One region of the Mesorhizobium sp. M0678 genome, then DNA from elsewhere that is predicted to be linked to it. Evidence: predicted binding sites of a transcription regulator. Region 1 holds the regulator's gene; the other holds the start of a gene.

What was found. The regulator LexA, encoded in region 1, represses DNA repair genes until DNA is damaged. The targets are predictions, from matches to a motif close to TGTTCNNNNTGTGTTCNG.
Region 2: the regulator LexA is predicted to act here: its motif matches at 5,772-5,789, upstream of NKI29_RS22875 (YifB family Mg chelatase-like AAA ATPase).

What each region holds. Positions count from the first base shown of each region.
Region 1 covers NZ_JAMYPT010000001.1:454,200-461,186, reverse strand. The annotation lists gene kynU (kynureninase) at 1-168, opposite strand, end outside; gene lexA (transcriptional repressor LexA) at 615-1,349, shown strand; partial or broken gene NKI29_RS02175 (ComEC/Rec2 family competence protein) at 1,343-3,806, opposite strand; gene gltX (glutamate--tRNA ligase) at 3,903-5,324, shown strand; gene gltA (citrate synthase) at 5,504-6,832, shown strand; gene lpxB (lipid-A-disaccharide synthase) at 6,953-6,987, opposite strand, start outside.
Region 2 covers NZ_JAMYPT010000014.1:43,738-50,724, forward strand. The annotation lists gene NKI29_RS22865 (hydantoinase/oxoprolinase N-terminal domain-containing protein) at 1-1,470, shown strand, start outside; gene NKI29_RS22870 (malate synthase G) at 1,734-3,905, shown strand; gene NKI29_RS22875 (YifB family Mg chelatase-like AAA ATPase) at 4,149-5,678, opposite strand; gene gshB (glutathione synthase) at 5,842-6,783, opposite strand.

The DNA.
Region 1 (6,987 bases):
GGTCGCGGCCTTGTGCAGTTCATCGAAAGCGGCACGTGAAGCAGCTCCTAGCGAATTGCCGTCGAGATAGATCACTCCTTGCGGCAACACAAAGCGGTCGCGCATCGCGCGCAACGGATCCGCGGCATCCATCGCCTTTATGGCCACGAGATCGGGAATTCCTGTCATGATTTGTCTGCTCCCCCAAGATCCAACGCAACGCCGGACACGCATCGACTGTTCTTCCATTACCTGGTTGCGCGCAGCAAGGCTCCACCGGCGAGAAGCAGCCTGACCAGGCGGTGGAAACCGGGACTTAACCCGAGGTTGGCGTTTTGAATTCGTTTCGTTCACGGTGCATTGACCAAACCGCACAGTCGATACGGGTTCAATTCCGTGCCTTTTGCCGACCGACGGCCGATGCCAGTGCCGCCTTCTAGGAGGCCAGAAGGGCGCAAACGAAAGCAGAATCAAGGCGATGAGGCTCGCGGCGGTGAAAATGCGGTACGCCGGTAGGGACGTCGTTTGTTTCCCGAGCCTTAACGCATTCATTAAACTTTAAACAGTTGCGGAACACAACTGGAACAGATAGTGTTTGTTCTGGGTTTGTTTTTCTGATTCTGTTGGGGGTCGCTATGCTGACACGCAAACAACACGAACTGCTTATGTTCATCCACGAAAGGTTGAAGGAAAGCGGTATCCCGCCTTCATTCGACGAGATGAAGGAAGCGCTCGATCTGGCTTCCAAATCCGGAATCCACCGGCTGATTACGGCGCTGGAGGAGCGCGGCTTCATTCGCCGTTTGCCCAACCGGGCCCGTGCGCTGGAGGTGCTACGCCTGCCTGACTCGATCGCCCCCGGCCTCAATGCGGCACGCAAGTTCTCGCCGAGTGTCATCCAGGGCAGCCTTGGGCAAGGCGCCCCTCGGCAGGGCAAGCCGACATCGTCGCGTGTCCCTGCAGCCGGCAATGACGACGATGTCGTCGCCGCCGTTTCGATCCCGGTAATGGGCCGCATCGCGGCCGGTGTGCCGATCGATGCCATCCAGCACCAGACGCATTCGATTTCGGTGCCGCCGGATATGATCATGGGCGGCGAGCATTATGCGCTCGAGGTCAAAGGCGATTCGATGATCGAGGCTGGCATTTTCGACGGCGACACGGTGATCATCCGCAATGCCGATACGGCGAGCCCCGGTGAGATCGTGGTGGCACTGGTCGACGAGGAGGAAGCGACGCTGAAGCGGTTCCGCCGCAAGGGCGCCTCGATCGCCCTGGAAGCCGCCAATCCGGCCTACGAGACGCGCATCTTCGGACCAGACAGGGTCAAGGTGCAGGGCAAGCTCGTCGGACTGATCCGCCGCTACTGAGCTCCGCCCTTGGCGCCGGCTTTGGGGTTGTCGGCCCTGCGGTATGGCGGCAGGCCCCGTGCCGCGCGTGAAAATTTCCGCTGCACGTGCCAGGGCCGGTATGATTTTTTGACGGCGAAGCGGATCTCGGCGCGTGTTGCCGCTTGTGGATCGAAATAGACGGCGGCACTTCCCGCGCGCGCCAGTTGCCGTTTGGTGACGACGAGGACCAGCCGGTCGTAGTAGCAGGGGTTATGGGCGGTGGCGTCGTCGATGACGATCAAGCTGGCAAAGGCGCAGGCTGGCCGCGCAGTATCGCGGTCCTTGGCTTGCGCGATGATCGCGCCGGATGGATGCCTGGCAAGGCAGAGGCCGTCCGTGCAAATGAACGGCATGCCCGGCGGTAGGTCGGCCGGATCGGCAATGTCGAATTGCGGGTCGTTCTTTCCAGGTGTTTCCGGCGCGACGATGGCCTCTGATGTGAGCGCGCGTTTCCAGTTGTCGATGGTGAACTCATTCGGGCGTGCCCGGTTGACCGCGAGTTCACCGCTGCCGATCGGCAGCGCGACCAGCCGCGCGTCCTCCGAGACCAATACGTCGGGTATGCGTGTCTGCGTTGTCGTCAGCAAGCCGGCGAGCGCAAAAGGAAGTGCCGCCAGCCGCAACCAGGTCGTCGCCATGCTGGCAATGACGAGGGCGATCGTCACCAGAAGGACGGATCTCAGCGAAATCAGCCCGACCGCATCGATCGGCGAGCGCTCCGAGATCCACCCGGACAGGGCGATCATCGCCGTCAGCCCCTTGCCCATGACATAGAGGAAAGGGCCATCCGCACCGAACGGCATCGCCAGCGCGCTGAGAACGGCGAAGGGCATGACGACCAGTGAGACGATGGGCATGATGGCCAGATTGGCGAACAGGCTGAGCGGCGCCACGCGCTGGAAATGCCATATGGCGAAAAGCGCCGTGGCGCTCCCTGCAATGATTGAGGTCATCGCCAGACCGCACATGCCCAACAGGACCTTTCGAGTGGCAAAGCGTAGCGGCGACCGCCGCGGCGGCGGCGTGGTGGCCCTGCCGGCGCGGTAATCGGACCAGCCTGCATAGGCGCCGACAAGGGCCGCCGTCGCGGCGAAGGACATCTGGAAACTCGGACCGACCACCTCGTGCGGCGACACCAGGATGACCGCGATGGCCGAGATCGCCAGGTTGCGCATGGTGAGCGCGGCCCGGTCGAACAGCACGGCGATAAGCATCACCGCCAGCATGATGAAGCTGCGTTCGGCCGCAACGACAATGCCGGAAAAGACGAGGTAGGCCGCAATCGAAAAAAGCGGCGGCCGCGGCATATTTCTTGACCGGCCGTCGCGATGAGAAATCGGGAAACAGCGCAAAGGCACCCCGCAGCAGCGCCATGATGGTGCCGGCGACCAACGCCATATGCAGCCCCGAGATGGAGATGATGTGGTAGATGCCGGTGCGCCGCATCGCTTCGTTGATCTCCTCGGGAATGCCGGCGCGCACGCCGACGATCAGCGCAGCAGCAATCTCGCCCTCGGCACCGCCGATGCGGCTGCGGATATGGTCGGCGATGGATTCGCGCGCGTCTTCGATCGCGGAAGAAAGCTGCGCGGCAAGCGGCATGCTGCCCGACGACACGACTTTCGGATTGCCGAGAAAAAAGCCGCTGCCGCCGATACCGGCGAAATAGCTGTCGAAGGAGAAATCATAGCTGTCGGGCCGCACCGGGCCGGTCGGCGGCAGCAGCCGCACATAGCCGGTGATCTCGGAACCGGCGGTCAGCTCAGCCGGTATCTTCATCGCCGAAACGCGGACCCGTTCCGGCATGTAGCGCAGTGTCGGCCTGGCCGTTGAGATCACATCGATTGTCAGCCTGATGCGGCCGCTCGCCATGGGCTCGTACGATACGACGCGACCCGTCAGCCGCGTCGAGATTTCGGAGCCGAGCATATGCGTTCCGACACGCCATGTCTCGAACTTGGCGGCAAGTACGCCAAGCGCGCAGAGCAGCGCCACCATGAAGCACAGGCGCGTCCTGGGCCATGACCGCGAGACGACGGCACAAAGGGCCGCGAGGAGCGCGATTGCGATCGGCTGTGGAAAGGCCGGCTCCACCGACAGCCCGAAATATACGACCACCCCGCATGCGAGGAACACCGGCACCAGCAGGAAGGCGATGCCGCGGTCGAGTTCCAGGCCGGCTGCCGAGGTTACGCTGTTGCGGATACGGGACGGTGACGGGAGGCGGAAACGCCTGGGCAGGCGTACGATGGGCTCGCCCGCGGGCACGAGAACCGTTGCTGGGTCGCTGGCCGGCAGCGACGGAGCATCGAAGCGCGGAGCGGGTAGCAATGCCGGTGCCGGCAGGACAGGCGGGGGAGCGGCAAACAGCAAGCGTTCGCTGACGCCGCTGCCAACGTCCTCGCCCTCGCCCGCACCACGGCCTCGCACAGCCATCGGGTCTGCCCCTTGCGCCCTCGACCTCCTATGCTACATGAACGCGCAACGCGCGAAAGTCCGCAAACCCACTTCCTTCGCCCGCCTGAGAGTTCCATGCCCGATAAGGTCGTCACCCGTTTTGCCCCCTCGCCCACCGGCTATCTGCACATTGGCGGCGCGCGCACGGCGCTGTTCAACTGGCTGTATGCCAAGCACACAGGCGGCACGATGCTGCTGCGCATCGAGGACACCGACCGCGAGCGCTCCACCGATGCGGCGACGGCAGCCATTCTCGACGGACTTTCCTGGCTCGGACTCACCTGGGACGGCGCGCCTGTCTCGCAGTTCGAGCGCGCGCCGCGCCATCGCGAGGTGGCCGAGGAGCTGGTGCGCGTGGGCAAGGCCTATTACTGCTACGCGACGCCGGCGGAGCTGGAGGCGATGCGCGAGGCAGCGCGAGCCAAGGGGCTTCCGCCCCGCTATGATGGACGCTGGCGCGACCGCGACCCGTCGGAGGCGCCGCCCGGCGCCAAGGGGGCGATCCGCATCAAGGCGCCGACAGACGGCGAGACGGTGGTGCATGACCGCGTCCAGGGCGACGTGCGCTTTCCCAACAAGGATCTCGACGATTTCATTATTCTGCGCTCGGATGGCAATCCCACCTACATGCATGCCGTCGTCGTCGACGATCACGACATGGGCATCACCCACATCATCCGCGGCGACGATCATTTGACCAACGCCGCACGCCAGACCGTAATCTATCAGGCCATGGGCTGGGAGGTGCCGTCGATGTCGCATATCCCGCTGATCCACGGTGCCGACGGCGCCAAGCTGTCGAAGCGGCACGGTGCGCTTGGCGTCGAAGCCTATCGCGCCATGGGCTACCTGCCGGAGGCGCTGCTCAACTATCTGGCGAGGCTTGGCTGGAGCCACGGCGACGATGAGATCATGTCGATCGCCGACATGATTGCATGGTTCGACATTGGCGACGTCAACAAGGGCGCCGCCCGTTTCGACTTCGCCAAGCTCGAGGCGCTTAACGGCGTGCATATGCGCCGGATGAACGACGCGGCGCTGCTCGACATCTTCATCGCCACTCTGCCCTATCTTGAAGGCGGCCCGGCAATCGCGGCGCGCCTCGACGACAGACGCAGGGCGCAACTGCTTGCCGCTTTGCCGGGCCTGAAGGAGCGCGCCAAGACGCTGGTCGAACTTGTTGAAGGGGCTGCATTCCTTTTCGTCGAGCGGCCGCTGCCGGTCGACGAGAAGGCGGCGGCGCTGCTCAGCGGTGAGGCGCGCGCGATCCTGCGGGGCGCTCATGCGGCACTAGCCACGGTTTCGGAGTGGTCTGCCGCCTCAGCCGAAGCCGCGATCCGCGACTATGCGCAGGCCGCCAGCCATAAACTCGGCGCCGTGGCCCAACCTTTGCGCGCCGCGCTCACCGGCAAAAGTACCTCGCCAGGTGTCTTCGATGTGCTGGCCGTGCTTGGCCGCGAGGAAAGCCTGGCGCGGATCGCTGATCAAATCGATTAGCAAACTGGCCCAAGAAGATTGGCATTGAAAGGTGTGTTTCGCAGTGCAACATTGGGTCTTGGCCTAATCTGCCGCGCAGATTTAATTGCGGGCGCAAATGTGCGTATTCCGATGTTTTTGACGTGTTGGGTTCAGATATTTTGCCTTTGCCGGCCTGAGGAAACAAAAAGGAGTTTGCTATGACCGAACCTGCGACAAAAATGGAATTTGGCGGCAAAACCCAGGCATCGACGGCCAAACTGGAACTCGGCGGCAAAATCCATGAATTCAAGATACGAAGTGGTTCGGTAGGACCTGACGTCATCGACATCGGTTCGCTCTACAACACCGCCGGCGTCTTTACCTACGATCCCGGTTTTACGTCGACGGCGAGCTGCGAATCGGAAATCACCTTCATCGATGGCGATGCCGGCATTCTTTTGCACCGCGGCTACCCGATCGACCAATTGGCCGAGCACGGCGACTTCCTCGAAGTCTGCTATCTCTTGCTCTATGGTGAACTCCCGACCAAGGCGCAGAAGGACGATTTCGACTACCGGGTGACGCGCCACACCATGGTGCATGAGCAGATGTCGCGCTTTTTCACCGGCTTCCGCCGTGATGCGCATCCGATGGCGGTGATGTGCGGCGTGGTCGGCGCGCTGTCGGCCTTCTATCACGATTCCACCGATATCTCGGACCCCTATCAACGCATGGTCGCGTCAATGCGGCTGATCGCCAAGATGCCGACGATCGCGGCGATGGCCTATAAATACCACATCGGCCAGCCATTCATTTACCCGAAGAACGAGCTGAATTTCGCAGCCAATTTCCTGCATATGTGCTTCGCCGTGCCTTGCGAGGAATACAAGATCAATCCGGTGCTGGCCCGCGCGATGGAGCGCATCTTCATCCTGCACGCCGATCACGAACAGAACGCCTCGACTTCGACCGTCCGCCTGGCCGGCTCGTCGGGCGCCAATCCTTTTGCCTGTATCGCTGCCGGCATCGCCTGCCTGTGGGGTCCCGCACATGGCGGCGCCAACGAGGCAGCCCTGAACATGCTGGGCGAGATCGGTCATGTCGATCACATCCCGGAATTCATTGCGCGCGCCAAGGATAAGAACGATCCGTTCCGATTGATGGGGTTTGGCCACCGCGTTTACAAGAATTACGATCCGCGCGCCAAGATCATGCAGAAGACCGCGCACGAGGTCCTGGGCGAGCTCGGCATCAAGGACGATCCACTGCTCGACATCGCCATGGAGCTGGAAAGGATCGCACTGACCGATTCCTATTTCATCGAGAAGAAGCTCTATCCGAACGTCGATTTCTATTCCGGCATCACGCTGAAGGCGCTGGGCTTTCCCACCACCATGTTCACCGTGCTGTTCGCGGTCGCCCGCACCGTCGGCTGGATCGCGCAGTGGAAGGAGATGATCGAGGACCCGCACCAGAAGATCGGTCGCCCGCGCCAGCTCTATACCGGCGCGCCGGAACGGGACTACGTGCCAATCGCGAAGCGGTGAAGGTGGTGAATGGTGAATGGTGAATGGTGAATGGTGAATGGTGAATGGTGAATGGGAGTAGCGAAGCGTCGCTCCCTGTCCATAGAAACCACTATTCACAATTCACTATTCACAATTCACTCACTTCCTCACCATCCCCATCACCACACCCGCGG
Region 2 (6,987 bases), on a different contig from region 1:
CACGAACTGTCGGCCAAGCTCGGCGGCCCGCGCCGGGCGCTGACGACATTACTCAACGCCAGGCTGATCTCGATGATCGACCGGCTGGTCGCGGCAACCGAAGGCTTTTTGGCCGCGCGCAACATTGCCGCCCCGCTGATGGTGGTGCGCGGCGACGGCGCTCTGGTCTCGGCCGCCTTTGCCCGCCAGCGGCCGATCGAGACCATCCTGTCCGGCCCGGCCGCCAGCCTCGTCGGTGCCCGCCACATGACCGGCCTCGACGATGCCGTGGTCTCCGATATCGGCGGCACCACCACCGACGTCGCCGTGCTCGACAAGGGCCGGCCGCGGCTTGATCCGGAAGGCGCCACCGTCGGCGGGTTCCGCACCATGGTCGAGGCCGTCGCCATGCGCACCTTTGGGCTCGGCGGCGATTCCGAAGTGGCGCTGGAGGACGGCGCGCTCAATCCGAGAATCCTGCTCGGCCCGCGCCGCCTGGTGCCGCTGGCGCTGGCCGGCTTGATGCATGGCGAGGCCGTCACGGCGGAGCTCGAGCGCCAGCTGCGCGCGCCCAATCCCGGCCGCATGGATGGCCGTCTGGCGGTGCGCACCGGCGTGCCGGAGCGGCTGGCGGCCGGACTGACCGGCGCCGAAGCCAAGCTCTACGAACTGATTGGCGCCGTGCCGCAGGCTCTCGACAGATTGCTGACCTCGAACGCCCAGAACGCCACCTTGAACCGGCTGGTGTCGCGCGGGCTGGTGCATGTCGCCGGCTTCACGCCGTCGGACGCCGCGCATGTGCTGGGCCGGCAGGCCAATTGGGATGCGGCCGCGGCGCGTCTGGGTGCCGAGCTGTTCGCGCGCAGGCGCGACGGCCGCGGCCAGTTCATCGCCGCCTCGCCGGAGGCGATCTCGGAACGGGTGCTGACCGCGCTGACCCGCCTGTCGGCGGAAGTCATCCTCGAGACCGCCTTTGCCGAGGACGGGCTGGATGGCGCGGCGACCGTCGCCCATGCCCTGGTCCAGCGCGCCGTCGACGCGCATCCCGGCATCGCCCGCTTGAGCGTCGCCCTCGACCGTCCGGTCATCGGCCTCGGCGCCTCGGCACCGCTGCACTATGCCGGCCTGGCCGAGCTGGTCGGCAATGACTGCATGGTGCCTGAGGATACCGATGTCGCCAACGCGCTCGGCGCCGTCGTCGGCCAGGTCCGGGTATCGGCCGAGGCGCGGGTCAGCCAGCCCAAGGAAGGGCTGTTCCGCGTTACCTCCGGTGAAAGCGTGCGCGATTTCAACGACGAAGCAGCGGCGATCGCCGCAGCGGAGAAAGATGTGCGGGCGATTGCCGCCGGGCGGGCTAAGGACGCCGGCACCGACAGCGCCGAGATCGAAATCGCCAGCGAGTTCCGCGTCTCCACCGTAGAGGGCCAGCGCATGTTCATCGAGGCGCATGTCGTGGCGGTGGCGTCGGGACGGCCAAGGATTGCGGTGTGAGCGCGTAATCTCCCCCCGAGGGGGAGATGTCGCCGAAGGCGACAGAGGGGGTCGCCTCGCATGAAGCGCGACGCGATTTGGTGCAAAGAAGAGGTTGCACTCCACGCGAGGCGACCCCCTCTGGCCTGCCGGCCATCTCCCCCTCAAGGGGGGAGATCGGCAGCGAAAACGCCCTACCTTCACCTTAGGCCGAGTTGACCCTACAACCTTGCCATGTCAAAGGCCCGAGGCCGGCAAGCCGGCCAAGCCCTGGAGAAGCCCTGATGACTGATCGCGTCGAGATCGCCGGATTGCGGATTGCCCGCGAGCTTCATGATTTCGTCGTGAACGAAGCGATGCCGGGCACCGGCATCGAGGCGGAGGCATTCTGGAACGGTTTTTCGGCGATCGTCTATGATCTCTCGCCAAAAAACCGGGCGCTGCTCGAAAAGCGCGATGCCATGCAGGACAAGCTCGACCGCTGGTATCGCGACAATGGCGCGCCCGTCGACATGGAGGCCTACAAGACGTTCCTCCGCGAGATCGGCTATCTGCTGCCCGAGGGGCCGGCGTTCAGCGTGACCACCGAAAATGTCGACCCGGAAATCGCTTTGGTTGCCGGGCCGCAGTTGGTGGTGCCGGTGATGAACGCTCGTTATGCGCTGAATGCCGCCAATGCGCGCTGGGGCTCGCTGTACGATGCGCTCTACGGCACCGACGCTATCCCGGAGACGGCCGGCGCCGAGCGAGGCAACAAATTCAATCCGGCGCGCGGCGCCAAGGTCGTCGCCTTGGTGAAAAGCTTCTTCGACGAGGCGGTGCCGCTCACCACAGGCAAATGGGCCGGCGTCAACGGGCTTTCGGTCGCCAACGGCATGTTGCGGCTGGGCGAGGGTGCCGGCGCCACCACGCTTGCCGACCTCAGACAGTTTGCCGGCTATCGCGGCGACGCCGCCGACCCCGAAGCCGTGCTGCTCACCAAGAACGGCCTGCACATCGAAATCGTCATCGACCGCAACAACCAGATCGGCCGCACCGATCCGGCCGGCATTGCCGATGTCGTGCTGGAATCGGCACTGACCACCATCCAGGACTGCGAGGATTCGGTCGCCGCGGTGGATGCAGAAGACAAGGTGCTGGTCTACCGCAACTGGCTCGGTCTGATGAAGGGCGACTTGGCGGAGGAGATCACCAAGGCCGGCAAGAGCTTTGTCCGCAGGCTCAACCCCGACCGCACCTATACCGCGCCCGATGGCGGCACGCTGATCTTGCCCGGCCGGTCGCTGATGCTGGTCAGGAATGTCGGCCACCTTATGACCAATCCGGCGATATCAGACCGCGACGGCAACGAGGCGCCGGAAGGCATTATGGATGCGGCGCTGACGGCGCTGATCGCGCTGCATGACATCGGCGTGAACGGGCGCCGCGCCAATTCTCGCGCCGGCTCGATGTACATCGTAAAGCCCAAGATGCACGGGCCCGACGAAGTCGCCTTCGCCGTCGAGATTTTCGACCGCGTCGAAGCGCTGCTCGGCGTGCCCAAAAACACCATCAAGATGGGCATCATGGACGAGGAGCGGCGCACCACCGTCAACCTCAAGGAGGCGATCCGCGCCGCGAAAGAACGCGTCGTCTTCATCAACACCGGCTTCCTCGATCGCACCGGCGACGAGATCCACACCTCGATGGAAGCCGGCCCGATGATCCGCAAGGGCGACATGAAGCAGGCCGCCTGGATTGCCGCCTACGAGGCCTGGAACGTCGACATCGGGCTGGAATGCGGGTTGGCCGGCCACGCCCAGATCGGCAAGGGCATGTGGGCGATGCCCGACCTGATGGCGGCGATGCTGGCCGAGAAAATCGCGCATCCCAAGGCTGGCGCCAACACCGCCTGGGTGCCGTCGCCGACGGCGGCAACCCTGCACGCCACGCACTACCACAAGGTTGATGTCCACGCCGTCCAGGCGGCGCTGAAGAGCCGCCCCAAGGCGAAACTCGACGACATCCTGTCGGTGCCGGTAGCAAGGCGGCCGAACTGGTCGCCTGAAGACATCCAGAAGGAACTCGACAACAACGCGCAAGGCATTCTGGGCTATGTCGTGCGCTGGATCGACCAGGGCGTCGGCTGTTCGAAAGTGCCGGATATAAACGACGTCGGCCTGATGGAGGACCGCGCCACGCTGCGCATCTCCTCGCAGCACATCGCCAACTGGCTGCATCACGGCGTCTGCACGCCCGAGCAGGTCATGGAGACGATGAAACGCATGGCGGCGATCGTCGACCGCCAGAACCAAGGCGATCCGCTCTACCGGCCGATGGCGCCGGATTTCGACAAGTCCATCGCCTTCCTCGCCGCCTGCGACCTCGTCTTCAAAGGCCGCATCCAGCCCAACGGCTACACCGAGCCAGTGCTGCACGCGCGGCGGCTGGAGCTGAAGGCGAAGCAGGGCACCTGAAGCGAAGGCATGGGAGTCGGGGTCCCCCTCCCCCTTGAGGGGAGGGTGGCCCGAAGGGCCGGGAGGGGTCCTGCAAGAAGTGCGCCGACTCCCATTCCAGCGACAAGAACGGGATTGTCTTGGCGACCAATACTCGGTGCCATCTTGATCTGCGCATATCGTGCAGACGTTAAAGGCCGAGCACGTCGCCGGCGACCCCACCCGGCCGCTTCGCGGCCACCCTCCCCTCGAGGGGAAGGAAGCCTACGCCGCTTGTGCCATCCGTTCCGAGCTCATGCGGTAGGAAATCGCTTCGGCCAGATGGATGCGGCCGACCGTCTCGCTGGCCTCGAGATCGGCCAAGGTCCGCGCCACCTTCAAGACGCGGTGATAGGCTCGTGCGGAAAAGCCGAGCTTTTCGCTGGCATCCCTGAGCAGCGACAGGCCGGCGGCATCGGGCATGGCGATCTCCTCGATGACTGACGGCGAGCAATGGGCGTTGGTGGTGGCGGTCGCGCCGAGCCGCTCGAAGCGCTCGCGCTGGATCGTACGGGCGCGGGCAACACGTAGTGCGACGGCGGCACTTTTCTCCGCCCGGTCCGGCCGGATCAGATCGCTGGCCGAGACCGCCGGCACCTCGATCCTGAGATCGATACGGTCGAGCAGCGGGCCGGAAATGCGCGCCTGGTAGTCGGTGCGGCAGCGATCGCCGCGCAGGCAGCGATAGCCGGGCTCGCCGGCCATGCCGCAGCGGCACGGGTTCATCGCCGCGACCAGCTGGATACGTGCCGGATAAGTAACGCGGTGGTTGGCGCGCGCGATCATGCAGTCGCCGGTCTCCAGCGGCTGGCGCAGCGCATCGAGCGCCTGCGGCGAGAATTCGGGAAACTCGTCGAGGAACAGCACGCCGTGATGGGCAAGCGAGGCCTCGCCCGGCCGCACGCGCAGACCGCCGCCGACCATCGCCGCCATCGAGGCCGAATGGTGTGGTGCACGGAACGGCCGCCGGTCGGTCAGCTTGCCTTCGCCGAGTTCGCCGGCCACCGAGGCGATCATCGAGACTTCGAGCAATTCCCTGGGCGCCAGCGGCGGCAGGATCGACGGCAGCCGCTGCGCCAGCATCGACTTTCCCGATCCCGGCGGCCCGACCATCAGCAGATTGTGGCCGCCGGCCGCCGCCACCTCCAGCGCCCGCTTGGCGGTCTCCTGGCCCTTGATGTCGGCAAGGTCGGGCAGGTCGCGCGCCGCGGCATGGATGCCGGCTTCCGGCCGCGACAGAACCTGCGTGCCGCGAAAATGATTGGCGATGGCGATCAGGCTGCGCGGCGCCAATATGTCGAAATCCTTGCCGGCCCAGGCCGCTTCCGGCCCGCAGGCGAACGGGCAGATCAAGCCCTTGCCTTCGGCATTGGCACCGATTGCCGCCGGCAGCGCGCCAGCCACCGCGGCGATGGTGCCGTCGAGCGACAATTCGCCAAGCACGACATAGCCGGCCAGCATGTCGCCCGGAATGGCGCCGAGCGCCGCCATCAGCCCGAGCGCGATCGGCAAATCGTAGTGGCTGCCTTCCTTGGGCAGGTCGGCGGGCGCCAGATTGACGGTGACCTTCTTCGACGGCATCGACAGGCCGGATGCATGAAGTGCTGCCTGCACCCGCTCGCGGCTTTCGGCTACGGCCTTGTCGGCCAGCCCGACGATGTGCATGTTGACCTTGCCCGGCGCGATCATCACCTGCACGTCGACCGGCACGGCCTCGATGCCCTGGAAAGCAACCGTGCGAACCCGCGCCACCATGTCTTCACCCCGGATGCAGGCTTTTGCCCCAAGCCTTTGCGATCATGCCGCGAACGGCGTCACCCGAGACAACCACAGATTTCCGGCGAAGGCAAGAACATTTGGGGAACAGCTGAGCGCAACGGCGGCAATGGTTTGCAACGCGGCCGCTCGCGAAGCGAGGCTAGTTGCGCTTCTCCTCCACGGCATCCCAGAACAGGCTGGCGATGTCGGCGCCGCCGAAGCGCTGCACTTCGCGTATGCCGGTCGGTGAGGTCACGTTGATCTCGGTCATGTAATCGCCGATGACGTCGATGCCGACGAGGATGAAGCCGCGCTCCTTCAGCGAGGGACCGATGCGGGCGCAGATCTCGCGTTCGCGTTCCGTCAATTCGGTCTTTTCGGCGCGGCCGCCGACATGCATGTTGGAGCGCGAATCGTGCTCGGCCGGCACGCGGTTGATGGCGCCGACAGGCTCGCCGTCAATCAGGATGATGCGCTTGTCGCCAGCCCGCACCTCCTTGAGGTAGCGCTGCACGATGTAGGGTTCGCGGAACAACTGGCCGAACACTTCGAGCAGCGAGGCGAGGTTGCGGTCGGCCTCGTGCAGGTGGAAGATACCGGCGCCGCCATTGCCGTAGAGCGGTTTGACGATGATATCGCCGAACTCCTTGCGGAAGGCTGCGACCTCGAGAGGGTCCTTGGTGATCAGCGTGTCCGGCATCAGGTCGGGAAATTCGGTGACGAAGATCTTTTCCGGGCTGTTGCGCACCCAGGCCGGGTCGTTGACCACCAGCGTCTTCGGATGGATGCGCTCGAGAATATGCGTGGTGGTGATGTAGTTCATGTCGAAGGGCGGATCCTGCCGCAAAAGGATGACGTCCATCTCCGAAAGATCGGTGCGGACTTCTTCGCCCAGCGAATAATGATTGCCCTTCTCGTCGCGGACCTGCATCGCCTCGATACGGGCAAACACCTTGCCGTCGCGCAGCGACAGCCGGTCGGGCGTGTAGTGGAACAATTGGTGGCCGCGCCGCTGCGCCTCCAGCGACAGTGCAAACGACGTGTCGCCGGCTACCGACACGGTGGAGATGTGGTCCATCTGGACGGCGACTTTCAGGGGCATGGCAGCTCTCCGGCGCACTTGGAGCGATCCACTTGGACGCACAAAGTACGCTCCAACATTTCTTGAATCCATGCATCGTGCTTTCCGAAAATCGATTCCGATTTTTCGGGCCGATGCATCGACGACAGCGATATAAGGAAATCGGCGGCCTCTGCCAATCGGCCAAGGTCATGATGAGGCTGCGCTTCGCTTGGCGCAGATCCC